DNA from 3 places in the Rhizobium sp. OAE497 genome. Region 1 is predicted to be linked to each of the others. Evidence: riboswitches for the same ligand, from Rfam matches in the RefSeq annotation. Region 1 holds a riboswitch; each other region holds the start of a gene.
The links. Region 1 has a riboswitch for thiamine pyrophosphate ahead of thiM (hydroxyethylthiazole kinase). Riboswitches for the same ligand answer to the same signal wherever they lie in the genome.
Positions count from the first base shown of each region.

Region 2: another riboswitch for thiamine pyrophosphate. It lies ahead of thiB (thiamine ABC transporter substrate binding subunit); the one in region 1 lies ahead of thiM (hydroxyethylthiazole kinase).
Region 3: another riboswitch for thiamine pyrophosphate. It lies ahead of ABIE40_RS13715 (YkoF family thiamine/hydroxymethylpyrimidine-binding protein); the one in region 1 lies ahead of thiM (hydroxyethylthiazole kinase).

Region 1 is NZ_JBEPOA010000002.1:1,366,079-1,370,483, forward strand. Features, by position in the region: gene ABIE40_RS25910 (sugar phosphate isomerase/epimerase family protein) at 1-375, shown strand, start outside; gene ABIE40_RS25915 (ABC transporter ATP-binding protein) at 398-1,459, shown strand; TPP riboswitch at 1,501-1,597, shown strand; gene thiM (hydroxyethylthiazole kinase) at 1,651-2,454, shown strand; gene thiE (thiamine phosphate synthase) at 2,451-3,086, shown strand; gene thiD (bifunctional hydroxymethylpyrimidine kinase/phosphomethylpyrimidine kinase) at 3,083-3,895, shown strand; gene ABIE40_RS25935 (YdeI/OmpD-associated family protein) at 3,899-4,405, opposite strand, start outside.
Region 2 is NZ_JBEPOA010000001.1:3,723,687-3,728,091, forward strand. Features, by position in the region: gene ABIE40_RS18610 (thiamine diphosphokinase) at 1-64, opposite strand, end outside; gene ABIE40_RS18615 (MarR family winged helix-turn-helix transcriptional regulator) at 107-634, opposite strand; gene ABIE40_RS18620 (MDR family MFS transporter) at 750-2,285, shown strand; TPP riboswitch at 2,342-2,454, shown strand; gene thiB (thiamine ABC transporter substrate binding subunit) at 2,507-3,529, shown strand; gene thiP (thiamine/thiamine pyrophosphate ABC transporter permease ThiP) at 3,529-4,405, shown strand, end outside.
Region 3 is NZ_JBEPOA010000001.1:2,673,492-2,677,896, reverse strand. Features, by position in the region: gene ABIE40_RS13730 (ABC transporter substrate-binding protein) at 1-577, opposite strand, end outside; gene ABIE40_RS13725 (ABC transporter ATP-binding protein) at 580-1,344, opposite strand; gene ABIE40_RS13720 (ABC transporter permease) at 1,341-2,129, opposite strand; gene ABIE40_RS13715 (YkoF family thiamine/hydroxymethylpyrimidine-binding protein) at 2,157-2,765, opposite strand; TPP riboswitch at 2,757-2,868, opposite strand; gene glpK (glycerol kinase GlpK) at 3,009-4,405, shown strand, end outside.

The DNA of each region.
Region 1 (4,405 bases):
ATTCCCGACCGGCGTTTCGGGCTCGAATTCGACCCCTCGCATTTTCTGCGGACGGGTATCGATCCCTATCTGGCGCTGGATGCCGTCAAGGATCGCATCGCCATCCTGCATGCCAAGGACACGGCGGTCGATGCGACCGCGCTGCAGGCCGTCGGTTATCACGGCAAGGGCTGGTGGCAGTACAAGCTGCCGGGTCTTGGCTTGCTCGACTGGTCGAGGTTCCTGAAGCAGGCGCGCAGCTACGGCTTCGACGGCACGATTTCCATCGAGCATGAGGACGCCGCCTATGGCTGGCCGGGCAAGGACCTGGAGGCCCGCAAGGAGGGCGAACGCGTCGGCCTCGGCTATCTCAGAACCGTCTTGGACAAGCTTTGATCGCAGCCTGGGGAGGACGATAATGGCTCATGTTTCAGTCAATAATGCTCGCAAGGACTACGGCGCGTTCAAGGCTATCAAGGGTGTCTCGGTCGATATCCGCGACGGCGAATTCGTCGTCCTCGTCGGCCCGTCCGGCTGCGGAAAGTCGACGCTGCTCAGAATGATCGCCGGGCTCGAAGGCATCACGTCGGGCGAGATCCAGATCGGCAAGCACGTCGTCAACGAGCTGGCGCCGAAGGACCGGGACATCGCCATGGTGTTCCAGAACTACGCGCTCTACCCGCATATGACCGTTGCCAAGAACATGGGCTTTTCGCTGCGGCTGAAGCGCATGCCGCGGGCGGAGATCGACAAGCGGGTCGGCAATGCCGCAAAAATCCTCGGCCTCGAAAGCCTGCTCGAACGCTATCCGAAGCAACTTTCGGGCGGCCAGCGCCAGCGCGTTGCCATGGGCCGGGCGATCGTGCGCGATCCCGCCGTCTTCCTGTTCGACGAGCCGCTTTCCAATCTCGACGCCAAGCTTCGCGTGCAGATGCGCTCCGAGATCAAGGAACTGCACCAGCGGCTGCAGACGACAACGATCTACGTCACCCACGACCAGATCGAAGCGATGACCATGGCCGACAAGATCGTCGTCATGAGAGACGGCCGCATCGAGCAGTCGGGCTCGCCGCTCGACCTCTATGACCGCCCCAACAATCTCTTCGTCGCCGGGTTCATCGGCTCGCCCGCGATGAACTTCATCAAGGGCAGCATGACGGATGCGGGCTTCCGCACCGAGGATGGCATCACCCTGCCGAGCGACCGTCGCCCCGCCGACGCGGTGACCTATGGGATCCGCCCGGAGCATTTGCAGCTCGACCCAAATGGCATCGAGATCACCACCGTCGTCGTCGAGCCCACCGGATCGGAAACACTGGTGATCGCCCGGCTCGGCGCGCAGACGATCAGCTGCGTCTTCCGCGAGCGGATCAGGGCAGCACCCGGCGATGTCCTGAAGGTGGCGCCCATTCACGATGCCGTACATCTCTTCGGCGCCGACGAGCAGCGCATCGTCAGCGGGGAAGCCCGGCTCAACTGATAGGGCGTGACAAGCCGCCGATAATTTGCGATGACCGTGGTGTTGAGAGACAGGGGCGTTCGCCGAAAGGCGGGCTGAGAAGTACCCTTCGAACCTGAACCAGATAATGCTGGCGGAGGGAGTCGCTCGAGGCCCTTCGCTTTCGTTCGTCAGGCCTCCCGCGTCTTGCCCCGCCCCAGAAGGGACGCAAGATGACGACTTCGAGATCACCCGGACAATTGCTGACCGCGCTGCGCGCCGCGCCGCCGCTCGTTCAATGCATTACCAACTATGTCGCGATGAACATCGCCGCCAATGTCGTGCTGGCCGCGGGCGCCTCGCCCGCCATGGTCCATGCCGAAGAGGAAGCCGGTGAATTCGCCGCATTCTCCGGTGCACTGACCATCAATATCGGCACGCTCTCGCCCGCCTGGGTCAGCGGCATGAAACAGGCGGCGAAGGCTGCTGCGCGCAACGGCAAGCCCTGGGTTCTCGACCCCGTGGCGCATTACGCCACGGGCTTTCGCCGCGAAAGCGTCGCCGCACTTCTCGACCTCAACCCGGCGATCATCCGCGGCAATGCATCCGAAATCATCGCGCTGGCCGGCAGCGAAAGCCGCGGCCAGGGCGTCGATAGCCGCGATCCCGTCGAGCAGGCGGAAGGGGCCGCCGGCAGCATCGCGGCGCAATATGGCGCCGTTGTCGCGGTCACCGGCCCGGTCGACTTCGTTACTGACGGCACCCGCGCCGTTCGCATTTCCGGCGGCTCGCCGCTGATGCCGCAGATCACCGCGCTCGGCTGCTCGCTGACCTGCCTGACCGGCGCCTTCGCTGCGATCGCCCCTGACGAGACCTTCGATGCGACGGTTGCCGCTCTCGCAATGTTTGCCGTTGCCGGCGAACAGGCGGCACAGGAAGCCAAGGGCCCTGGCTCCTTCTCCTGGCGTTTCCTCGATGCGCTTGCCGCGCTCGATGGTCCGGCGCTCGACGCCGCAGCAAGGATCAGCCAGGCGTGAAGAGCTTCAACCTCTCCCTTTATCTCGTCCTAGACCCGGAGCTCTGCGCCGGGTACGGGCTTGTCGAGACCGCTCGTGCAGCGGTTGCCGGTGGGGCGACCATCGTGCAGCTGCGCGACAAGACGGCGAGTACCCGGCAGATGATCGAGACGGGCCGGGCACTGCAGCGGGTCCTGTCAGGAAGCGGAGCACTGCTTGTCGTCAATGACGACGTCGAAGCGGCAATCGCGCTCAACGCCGATGGGCTGCATATCGGCCAGGAAGACCTCGGCGCCGCCGAGGCCCGCCGCCGCATCGGGCCTGATATGATTCTCGGCCTCTCCGTCGAGACGCCTGAACTTGCCGCAGCCGTAGATCCCGCGATCGTCGACTATGCGGGGATCGGCCCCGTTTTCGCGACGGCGACCAAGCCGGATCACAAGCAACCGATCGGCATCGCAGGTCTGGAGGAGCTGGTTCGTGTCTGCCCGGTTCGCTCAGTGGCAATCGGCGGCCTGAAGGCGGAACATGTGGAGCCAGTGCTCGCAACGGGCACTGAAGGGCTTGCGGTCGTCTCGGCGATCTGTGGCCAGCCGGATCCACAAGCGGCGACGGCTGCAATCGCCGAACGCATCAGAAAGGCAGGACAATGATCCGCAACGTTCTCTCGATCGCCGGCTCCGACCCATCGGGCGGCGCGGGCATCCAGGCCGACCTCAAGGCATTCTCCGCCCGCGGCACCTATGGCATGGCTGTGCTCACCGCCTTGACTGCGCAGAACACCACCGGCGTCTCGGCAGTGCAGACCGTCTCGCCGGATTTCGTCGCCGAGCAGATCCGCATGGTCTTTGCCGATGTCCGCGTCGATGCCGTCAAGATCGGCATGATAGCCAATGCCGGGATCGCTGAGGCAATTGCCGATGCGCTGCATCCGCATCGCGGCATCCCGCTGGTGCTCGACCCCGTGATGATCGCCAAGGGCGGTGCCGCCCTCCTCGATATCGCCGCGATCGGCGCGCTCACCGACCGTCTTCTGCCGCTGGCAACGATGCTGACCCCAAACCTGCCCGAAGCGGCGGCGCTGCTCGGCGAGGATCATGCCCAAGACCGCGATGCCATGCAGCAGCAGGCGCGCAAACTGCTGGATCGCGGACCGCGCATGGTACTGTTGAAAGGCGGCCATCTCGGCGGCACTGACAGCCCCGATGTGCTGGCAAGCGCGGACCATATCACCTGGTTCGAGGCGCCAAGGGTTCCGACGAAGAATACGCACGGCACCGGCTGCACGCTGTCGAGCGCCTTGGCGGCCGAGCTTGCGAAGGGCAAAACGCCTGAAGCAGCGGTCGCGATCGCCAAGCGCTATCTCGCCGATGCCGTTGCGGTTGCCGATACGCTCACCGTCGGTTCCGGCCACGGCCCGGTGCAGCACTTCCACGCGCTCTGGGACAAGGCCGATCTCTAAGATTCAGACCTTCGGCTTCCTTGTCTGCGGATAGATCGTCTCGCCTTTCGCCAGCATCTCGACGAAGGTGGCGATCTTCCGCTCGCGGCCCGCGGGCGTCTTCATATTGTGCACGCGGAAGGCTAGCGCGAAGCGGTTTTGCGCGCTGAGCGCCGCAAGCATCGCTTGCGCCTTGGGATCGGCATCGATCGCCGCCTGCAGATCGTCGGGGATCTTCAGGTCCTTGCCGCTGCCATAGGCCCGGTCCCATCGCCCATCGGCTTTCGCGGCCTCGACCTCGCGAAGGCCATGCTCGGTCATCCGGCCCTCGTCGACCAGGCGGGCGACATTGTTGACGTTGATCTGGCTCCAGATGCTCTTCCTGCCGCGCGGCGTATAGCGCTGGAGGTAGCTCTTTTCGTCCAGGCTTTTCTTCACCGCATCGATCCAGCCCCAGCAGAGCACAGCGTCGATCGCCTCGACCGGCGTGATCGACGGCAAGCCGGATGCGACCTTGAAGATGCGGATCCA
Region 2 (4,405 bases), on a different contig from region 1:
GCCGTTCCGTCGGCGTGAGCTCGCCGCCAAGCAGGATGGTGAAGGTGGTTTCCGTCATGGGCATTGCCCATAGCGCAAAGCAGGGGTCGAGGGAAAGGGGCAGGGTTCAGCCGGGCGTACCCTTGTCGCGCCGTTCGAAGGCTTTTTCATAGCCGTCGATGAAGCGCTCATAGAGCGCGGCGAAAGCATCGACGTCCTTTTCGCTCCATCCGTCGAGGATTTCGCCGATCAGCGCCATCTTCTGCGCACGGATTTCGGCAAGCAGCCGCTGGCCGATCGGCGTCATCACCACGACGATCCGGCGCGCATCGGCCTGCGATGCCGCGCGGCGAAGAATGTTGCGGCTGACCATGTCGGCAACCACGCGGCTGGCGCGTGACGGATCGATGCGCAGCATCTCCGCGATCGTCCCGACCGTCACTTCCTCCGCCGGCTGCGCGCGGCGTACGGCATCGAGCACATCGAGATGCGACAGTTCGAGATCCGGCGCAACGCTCAGGATCGCAAGACGCCCGATCAGCCTGCGGCCCGTCATGAGCTTCATGCGGGTCATGCTCTGGCCGATGCTCAAGACGCTTTCGCTTTCCAGCGACAGGGGATCGAGCTCGTGAATTCGGGCGGGTTTCTCGTTCATGCGGCAAGCATAACAGAAGGCTTTCGGGAAGGAAACATGCCTGCGTCATTCAAGTGTCATTGACATTTATATGCTTTTGTCACATAAATTGGTGATCAAGATCGGAACTGTCTTCATGGATATGCAGCTTGCCTCCCAGCCGCTCGTGACGGATCCCCGCCGCAGGCTTATTCTCTTCCTGTTTCTGATGACCGCGATGTTCATGGCAACGCTGGACAATCAGATTGTCTCGACGGCGCTGCCGACGATCGTCGGCGAATTCGGCCACCTCGAGCGCTTCGGCTGGATCGGCTCGGCCTATCTCCTGTCGCTCAGCGCCGTGATGCCCGTCTACGGCAAGCTCGGCGACCTCTTCGGCCGCAAATATGTGATGATGGCGGCGATCGCGATCTTCACCGTCGGCTCAGCGGTCTGCGGCCTGGCCGTCTCGATGAACACGCTGATTGCCGCCCGAGTACTGCAGGGCCTCGGCGGCGGCGGCATCATGGTGTCGATCTTCGCCGTCAATGCCGACCTTTTCGAGCCGCGCGAGCGCGCCCGCTACCAGAGCTATTCCAGCCTCGTGCTGATGGCCTCCAGCGCCATCGGCCCCGTTCTTGGCGGCATGATGAGCGATCTGTTCGGCTGGCGCTCGATCTTTCTTGTCAATGTCCCCATCGGTTTCGTCGTGCTTATCGGCCTGGCGCTGATGCTGCCCTACCGCAAGCCGCACCGCCGCCCTAAGATCGATTATGCCGGTGCCCTGCTCTTGGCGATGACGACCACCAGCATCGTGCTGATGGCCGATGGCAGCGAACTCTTTGGCTCGATCCTTGCGCCGCAGAGCCTCGGCATCATCGCAGCAGGCGTTGTCTGCGCCATCGCCTGGGTCTTCGTCGAGCGCCGCGCCGCCGAACCGATCGTGCCGCTGTCGCTGTTCCGCAATCCGACTTTCCCGCTGCTCTTGATCATGTCGATCACCGGCGGCGGCATCGCCATCGGCATGGCCAACTATTTCGCGCTGTTCCTGCAGACGACAACCGGCCTCTCGCCCTCGCATGCCGGCCTGCTCTTCATCATGCTGACCGGCGGTCTTGTCTGCGGTTCGTTGTTTGCCGGCCGCACCATCTCGCGCACCGGCCGCTACAAGCCCTTCGCCATCGCCAGCCTCTCCTGCAGCGCCATCGCTTTCGCGTTGCTGACGCAGGTTCACGCTGGAACGCCCCTACCAGTTATCGGCCTGCTGATGGCCCTGCACGGCATCGGCATCGGCCTCGCACAGCAGGTTCCGATCATCGGCGTTCAAAACGCGGCTCCGGCCCGTGACGTCGGCGCTGCCACCGGTTCGGTGACGCTGTCGCGCATGGGTGGCGCCTCGATTGCCATCTCCATCTATGGCGCGATCATCGGCTCGCAACTCGCCAAGGTCGGCGTCTCCATCCCCGGTGTCGCCGATATCGAACAGCTGACGCCGAAGATGATGGCGGCATTGCCGGAAGCCAGCCGACAGGCGGTGGCCGATGCCTATTCGGCGGCCTTCACGCCGCTCTTCATGACGTCCTGCGCCTTCGCCCTGATCGGCCTGATCGCAGCGCTTTTGCTCAAGCCGGTACAGCTGCCGCGCCACGGCGAAGCGAAGACGTCTGCGGCTGCAGCTGAAGCAGCCGAGTGACCTGACGAGGGCGAGCTTCGCCCTTGTCATAAAGCCGTCACCGCTATACATCTGCGAACGCTCTAACGGGGTGCCCGTGTCCCCAAGGACAGCTGGCTGAGAGGCTTCAAGCCAACCCGCGGAACCTGATCCGGTTAACACCGGCGGAGGGATTAGATGCGCGCGTGACACCAGGCACCGCCCTTTTCCCGTGAAACAACTTGTATAGGAGGAGGCGCGCCATGCCCGGCCGCAAACCATTGATCGCACTTTTCGCTACGGCGCTTCTCGCCGTTACCTCGGCCATCGCTCCCGCTCAGGCCGCAGACAAGACGCTGACGGTCTATACCTACGAAAGCTTTACCTCCGAATGGGGTCCTGGCCCCAAGGTCAAGGAAGCCTTCGAGAAGACCTGCGCCTGCACCGTCAACTTCGTCAGCGTCGCCGATGGCGTCGCCCTTCTCTCGCGTGTCAAGCTCGAGGGGGCCTCGACGAAGGCCGACGTCGTGCTCGGCATCGACACCAACCTGATCACCGAAGCCAAGGATACGGGCCTGTTTGACGCCAGCGGCGTCGATACCAGCGCCTTGAAGGTGCCCGGCGATTTCAAGGACGATGTCTTCGTTCCCTATGACTACGGCCACTTCGCCATCATCTACGACACGCATACGATAAAGAACCCGCCGAAAAGCATGCAGGAACTGGTCGACGGCGACCCGTCGCAGAAGATCGTCATCGAGGATCCGCGCACGTCTACGCCGGGCCTCGGCCTGCTGCTTTGGGTGAAGTCCGTTTACGGCGACAAGGCGCCGGAAGCCTGGGCTAAGCTCAAGAACCGCATCCTGACGGTAACGCCCGGCTGGTCGGAAGCCTATGGCCTGTTCACCAAGGGCGAGGCGCCGATGGTGCTCTCCTATACGACGTCCCCCGCCTACCACATGGTCGCTGAAAACACCGACCGCTATCAGGCCGCCGCCTTCGCTGAGGGACACTACATCCAGATCGAAGTCGCCGGACTGCTGAAGAACGCGCCAGATAAGGATCTTGCCCGCGACTTCCTGAAATTCATGGTCACCCCGGGCTTCCAGGACACGATCCCAACCAACAACTGGATGATGCCGGTCTCGGCGACCTCCACGCCCCTGCCGGATGCTTTCGGCAAGCTCGTCAATCCCTCCAAGACTTTCCTGATGTCGCCGGATGACGTCGCCAAGAACCGCAAGGCCTGGATCGACGAGTGGCTCGCGGCGATGAGCATGAACTGATGCTGCAGACGGCGGCGGAACGGCGAAATGCATTGGCGGGCGGCGCAATTGCGCTCGCCGCCATCCTGCTTTTCATCGGTATCGCTGCCGTTTCGCTTGCCGCCTCCGGCGGGGGCGCTGCCTTTGCCGGGATCATTTCCGATCCCTATATCCTCCGCGTCCTGCGCTTCACGCTGCTGCAGGCCGTCCTCTCCACGCTGCTATCGGTTTTCCTGGCGATCCCTGTCGCGCGGTCGCTCGCCCGCCAGCCGCAATTTCCCGGCCGCATCTGGATCATCCGGCTGATGGCGGTGCCGATGGGACTGCCCGTCCTGATCGGCGCGCTCGGCCTGATCGGCATCTGGGGCAGGCAGGGCCTGCTCAACAGCGCGCTGACGAAACTCGGCCTCGCCGAACCCGTCAGCATCTATGGCCTAACCGGCATCCTGCTTGCCCACGTCTTCTTCAACCTGCCGCTGGCCTGCCGGCTGATGCTTGCCGGTCTTGAACGGCTGCCCTCTGAATACTGGCTGATGGCGGGCAATCTCGGCATGCGTCCGCGCGCCATCTTCCGTTTCATCGAATGGCCGGCCATCCGCGGCCTGATCCCCGGCGTCGCCGGACTGATCTTCATGCTCTGCGCCACGAGCTTCACGCTGGTGCTGACCCTCGGCGGCGGTCCTGCGGCAACGACGGTCGAGGTCGCGATCTACCAGTCGCTTCGCTTCGATTTCGATCCCGGCCGCGCCGTCGCACTTTCCTTGCTGCAGATCGCGCTGACCGGCCTCGTCCTCGCCGCCATGTCGCTCCTGCCCGCAAGCCCCGACGAGGGGTTGACGGCAGGCCACCGGGCAATGCGCTTCGACGGCAGGAAGCCCACAGCCAAGCTATCGGATA
Region 3 (4,405 bases), on a different contig from region 1:
GCTCGGCCTGGACGCCTTCCCAGGTATAGACCTCAAGCGTGAAATCGACGGCGCCATTGTCGAGCGCCTGATAGGCGGAAGTGCCGAGCGTCACGGTCTCGAACTCGCCCTTGCCGCCGGCGTTCCTGATCATCGAGCCGAGCAGGGCATTTTCCCAGGCGCTGCCGAAGCCGCCATAGGTCTTGCCGTCGAGATCCTTCGGGGTCTTGATGTCGGTACGATCAGCCTTGAAGACGACGCGGCCGGTTTCCTTCTGGACGATCGCGAAAGTGCCGACGAGATCGGCGCCGGCGGCGCGCTGCGTCATCAGGCCGATCGAGCCGAGCACGCCGAAATCGGCAACGCGGCTGGCGACGAGGGTTGCGGCAGAGGTGTCGGTATAGGGGAGAATGTCGACCTCGATGCCGGCGTCGCGGTAGAAATTCTTCTCGCGGGCGACGTAGAGGCCAATGTGATTGGTGTTCGGCGTCCAGTCGAGGGCGACCGAGACCTTGGGGCTTGCGGCGCGGACGGCCAGCGGTGCCGCAGTGAGGGCGAGAATGCCTGCAAGCGCCGTGCGGCGGGTGATGATCGGCATGGTCATGGTTCGGCGTCTCCTTCGAAGAGCGTTGTGAGAATGCGGTTTTCGATTGCGATGACCTCGGCCTGATGCCTGCCGGGTTCCGTTCGCGGCCGGGGCAGGCCGACCTCGATTTCGAGGGTGACCCGGGCAGGGCGGGGCGAGAAGACGTAGATTCGGTCGGAGAGCAGCACGGCTTCGCGCACGTCATGGGTGATCAGGACTACCGACAGGCCGCGGCGGGCCGAGAGCGCTTCGAGGAAACGCTGCATCTTCAGCCGCGTCAGCGCATCGAGGGCGCCGAAGGGTTCGTCGAGCAGCAGGATGGGACGCTGCTGGACCACCGTCCGCAGCAGCGCGGCCCGCTGGCGCATGCCGCCGGAGAGTTCATGCGGCCAGCTGGTTTCGAAGCCGGTGAGGCCGAATTCGGCAAGCAGCGGCTCGATCTGGCACCTAGCCTCGCGGCGGGGCATGCCTGAGATTTCGAGACCGAGTGCGGCGTTGTCGATCAGCCGCCGCCAGGGCATCAGTGCGTCGCGCTGCGGCATGAAGGCGAAGGGGCGCCCGGCGGCGTCGAGCGGCTGGCCGTTCATGCGAATGCTGCCGCCGGATTTGGTGGCGCTGCCGGTCAGCAGCCGGAAGAGCGTCGATTTGCCTGCGCCGGAAGGGCCGAGGACGGAGATGAATTCGCCCTGCTTCAGGTGCAGCGAGATGCCGGCGAGCACATCGATATTGCCGAGGCGGCAGCTGAGGTTTTCGATATCGAGAAGGGGTGCACTGCTCATTCCGGGTCATCCCCGTTTGCCCGGTGCCAGGGCATGGCGAGGCGTTCGGCGAGCACGGCGAGTGAGAACAGCAAGAGCGTCAGCAGCGCGCTGACGAGGACTGCGGCAAGCACGAGATCTGCGCGGAAATTGTTCTTGGCGTTGAGGATATAGATGCCGAGCCCGCGGGCGGCACCGGCATATTCCGCGAAGATGGCGCCGACGACGGCATAGGTGATCGATATCCTGAGACCGGCGAAGAAATAGGGCAGCGATGACGGCAGGCGGGCGGCGCAGAAGCGCTTCCAGCGCGAGGCGCCCATGGTGGTCAGCAATTCCTCGATCTCCGGCTCTGTCGCCTCATAGCCGCGTGTGAGGGCCACGAGCATCGGAAAGAAGGTGACGAGGGCGACCAGCAGGATCTTCGGCATCAGGCCAAAGCCGAACCAGAGGACGATCAAGGGTGCGATGGCGACAAGCGGCAGCGTCTGGCTGATGACGAAGACAGGCATCAGCGCCGAGCGCAGGCGCGGCACGAAATCGATCAGCACCGAAAACACGAAGGCGATGAGGAGGGAGGCGGCGAAACCCGCCAGCGTCGCCTGCAATGTCGGCCAGCTATTCGCCAGCAGCGCGGCTCGTTCGGTAAAGGCCTGGGCGAGGACACGCGAGGGTGCGGGCAGCGTCGCGGGCGGGAGGCCGGCGATGCGCACATAGCTTTCCCAGGCGGCGAGCACGGCGCCGACGGACAGGATGGCGGGAAGGAAACGGGCGGCAAGGCCCGGCAACCGGACAGATCTCGGCATCGGCAGGATCCTGACGTGACGCTGGGATCAGACGGCGGAGGGGCTGTTGGCCGATACGGTCAGGTCGATCGTCACATGGCCGTTCGGCGGCCCGAAGCGCACGAAGGCTTCGTGGATCGTCGCGAAGACCGCACCGGCATCGCCCTTGACGCGGGTGCAGAAATTCTTCGAGCGGTCGAAGACGCCGGAGTTCTTAAGGAAGTCGATGCAGCCGTAGATCTCTTCCATGTGATCGCCGGTGCCCATGACATAGAGCGAGAACTGCGCGGCGGCATGGCGGCCGGTGACCGGCGCGGATGCGACCGCTTCGAGAGCCGACGCCTTGCGCTCGGCAAGCGGCAGGACCGGGCCGGTAAGGGCTTCGGTGTGGCACATGGGATCATCGGGCTCGCCGGGGCAGCCGCGGGAGATGGTGGCGCGCAGCACCGCGTGGATGGCGTCTGCCGAGCCCGCGACATAGAGATCGCGCATCGCGGCGAAGACGATATCGGGCGTGCCGACGATCAGCGTCGAGATGTCGTCGGTCTCGATTCTGAGCTTTTCGCGATAGGGATCAAGTGCCGGAAGGGCAGATAGGATGACGTCGACGAAACGGTCGGTCATCGGGTAAAGGGAAATTTGTGCGCCAGAAAACATCGCTCGCCTCGCTCCGCTGGTATTATCCAGATCAGCTAAAGAGTTTGAGGCCATGCCAGCCGCATCTCAGCCCCGGCTATACGGAGCACCCCTGTCGTTGGCGCCTTTTAAACATGCGCCGCGCGGCTTGTAAAGCGGCGATCTGACGAGGGGTAAAATTGCGCTCGGCTTTCTTTTCCCTTTCGTTTCTGCCTCTTAAATGATCTATCTGAAAGCATCAGAGCTTCATGGGAGGGGGCAGGGATGAGCGGATATGTTCTGGCGATCGATCAGGGCACGACATCGACGCGAGCGATCGTGTTCGATGGCGAGATGAAGATCGCAGGCGTGGGCCAGAAGGAGTTCACGCAGATCTATCCGCGCTCGGGATGGGTGGAACACGACCCGGAGGAAATCTGGGATTCCGTCGTCTCGACGATCCACATGGCGCTGCGCGAAGCCAAGGTGAAGGCGACCGACATTGCGGCGCTCGGGATCACCAACCAGCGCGAGACGGTCGTCGTCTGGGAACGGGAGACCGGTAAGCCGATCCAGAATGCCATCGTCTGGCAGGACCGGCGCACCGCGAGCTACTGCGAAAACCTGAAGCGCCAGGACCTCGAGAAGACCTTCACCAAGAAGACCGGCCTGATCCTCGACCCGTATTTTTCCGGCACCAAGCTCTCCTGGATGCTCGCCAATGTGAAGGGTGCGCGCGCCCGCGCCGCCAAGGGCGAGCTCTGCTTCGGCACGATCGACACGTTCCTGATCTGGCGGCTGACCGGCGGCAGGAGTTTCGTCACCGACGCGACCAATGCCTCGCGCACGCTGATGTACAACATCGCCGAGAACGAATGGGACAAGGACCTGCTTGAGATCTTGCGCGTCCCCGCCGCGATGTTGCCGGAGGTGAAGGACTGCTCGGCCGATTTCGGCATTGTCGAGAAGTCGATCCTCGGCGCCGAGATCCCGATCCTCGGCGTTGCCGGCGACCAGCAGGCGGCGACGATCGGCCAGGCCTGCTTCGAGCCCGGCATGCTGAAATCCACCTATGGCACCGGCTGCTTCGCGCTTTTGAATACCGGCTCCGACATGGTGCGCTCGAGGAACCGGCTGTTGACGACGATCGCCTATCGGCTGGATGGCGAGACGACCTATGCCTTGGAAGGTTCGATCTTCATCGCCGGGGCGGCCGTCCAGTGGCTGCGCGACGGTCTCGGCATCATCGACACGGCCGGCGAGACCGGCAAGCTTGCCGAAAGTGCCGATCCCTCGCAGGAGGTCTATCTGGTGCCTGCTTTCACGGGTCTCGGCGCTCCGCACTGGGACCCGAAGGCGCGCGGGGCGATCTTCGGCCTGACACGCAACAGCGGCCCGGCGGAGTTCGCCCGCGCCGCGCTGGAAGCCGTCTGCTACCAGACCCGCGATCTTCTCGATGCGATGCAGAAGGACTGGAAGAACGGCAGCGACGACACGGTGCTGCGCGTCGATGGCGGCATGGTCGCCTCGGACTGGACGATGCAGCGGCTCTCCGACCTGCTCGACGCACCCGTCGACCGGCCGGTGATCCTGGAGACGACGGCGCTCGGAGCTGCCTGGCTTGCCGGCAGCCGCGCCGGTGTCTGGCCGGACCGGAAGAGTTTCTCGGCCAAGTGGAAGCG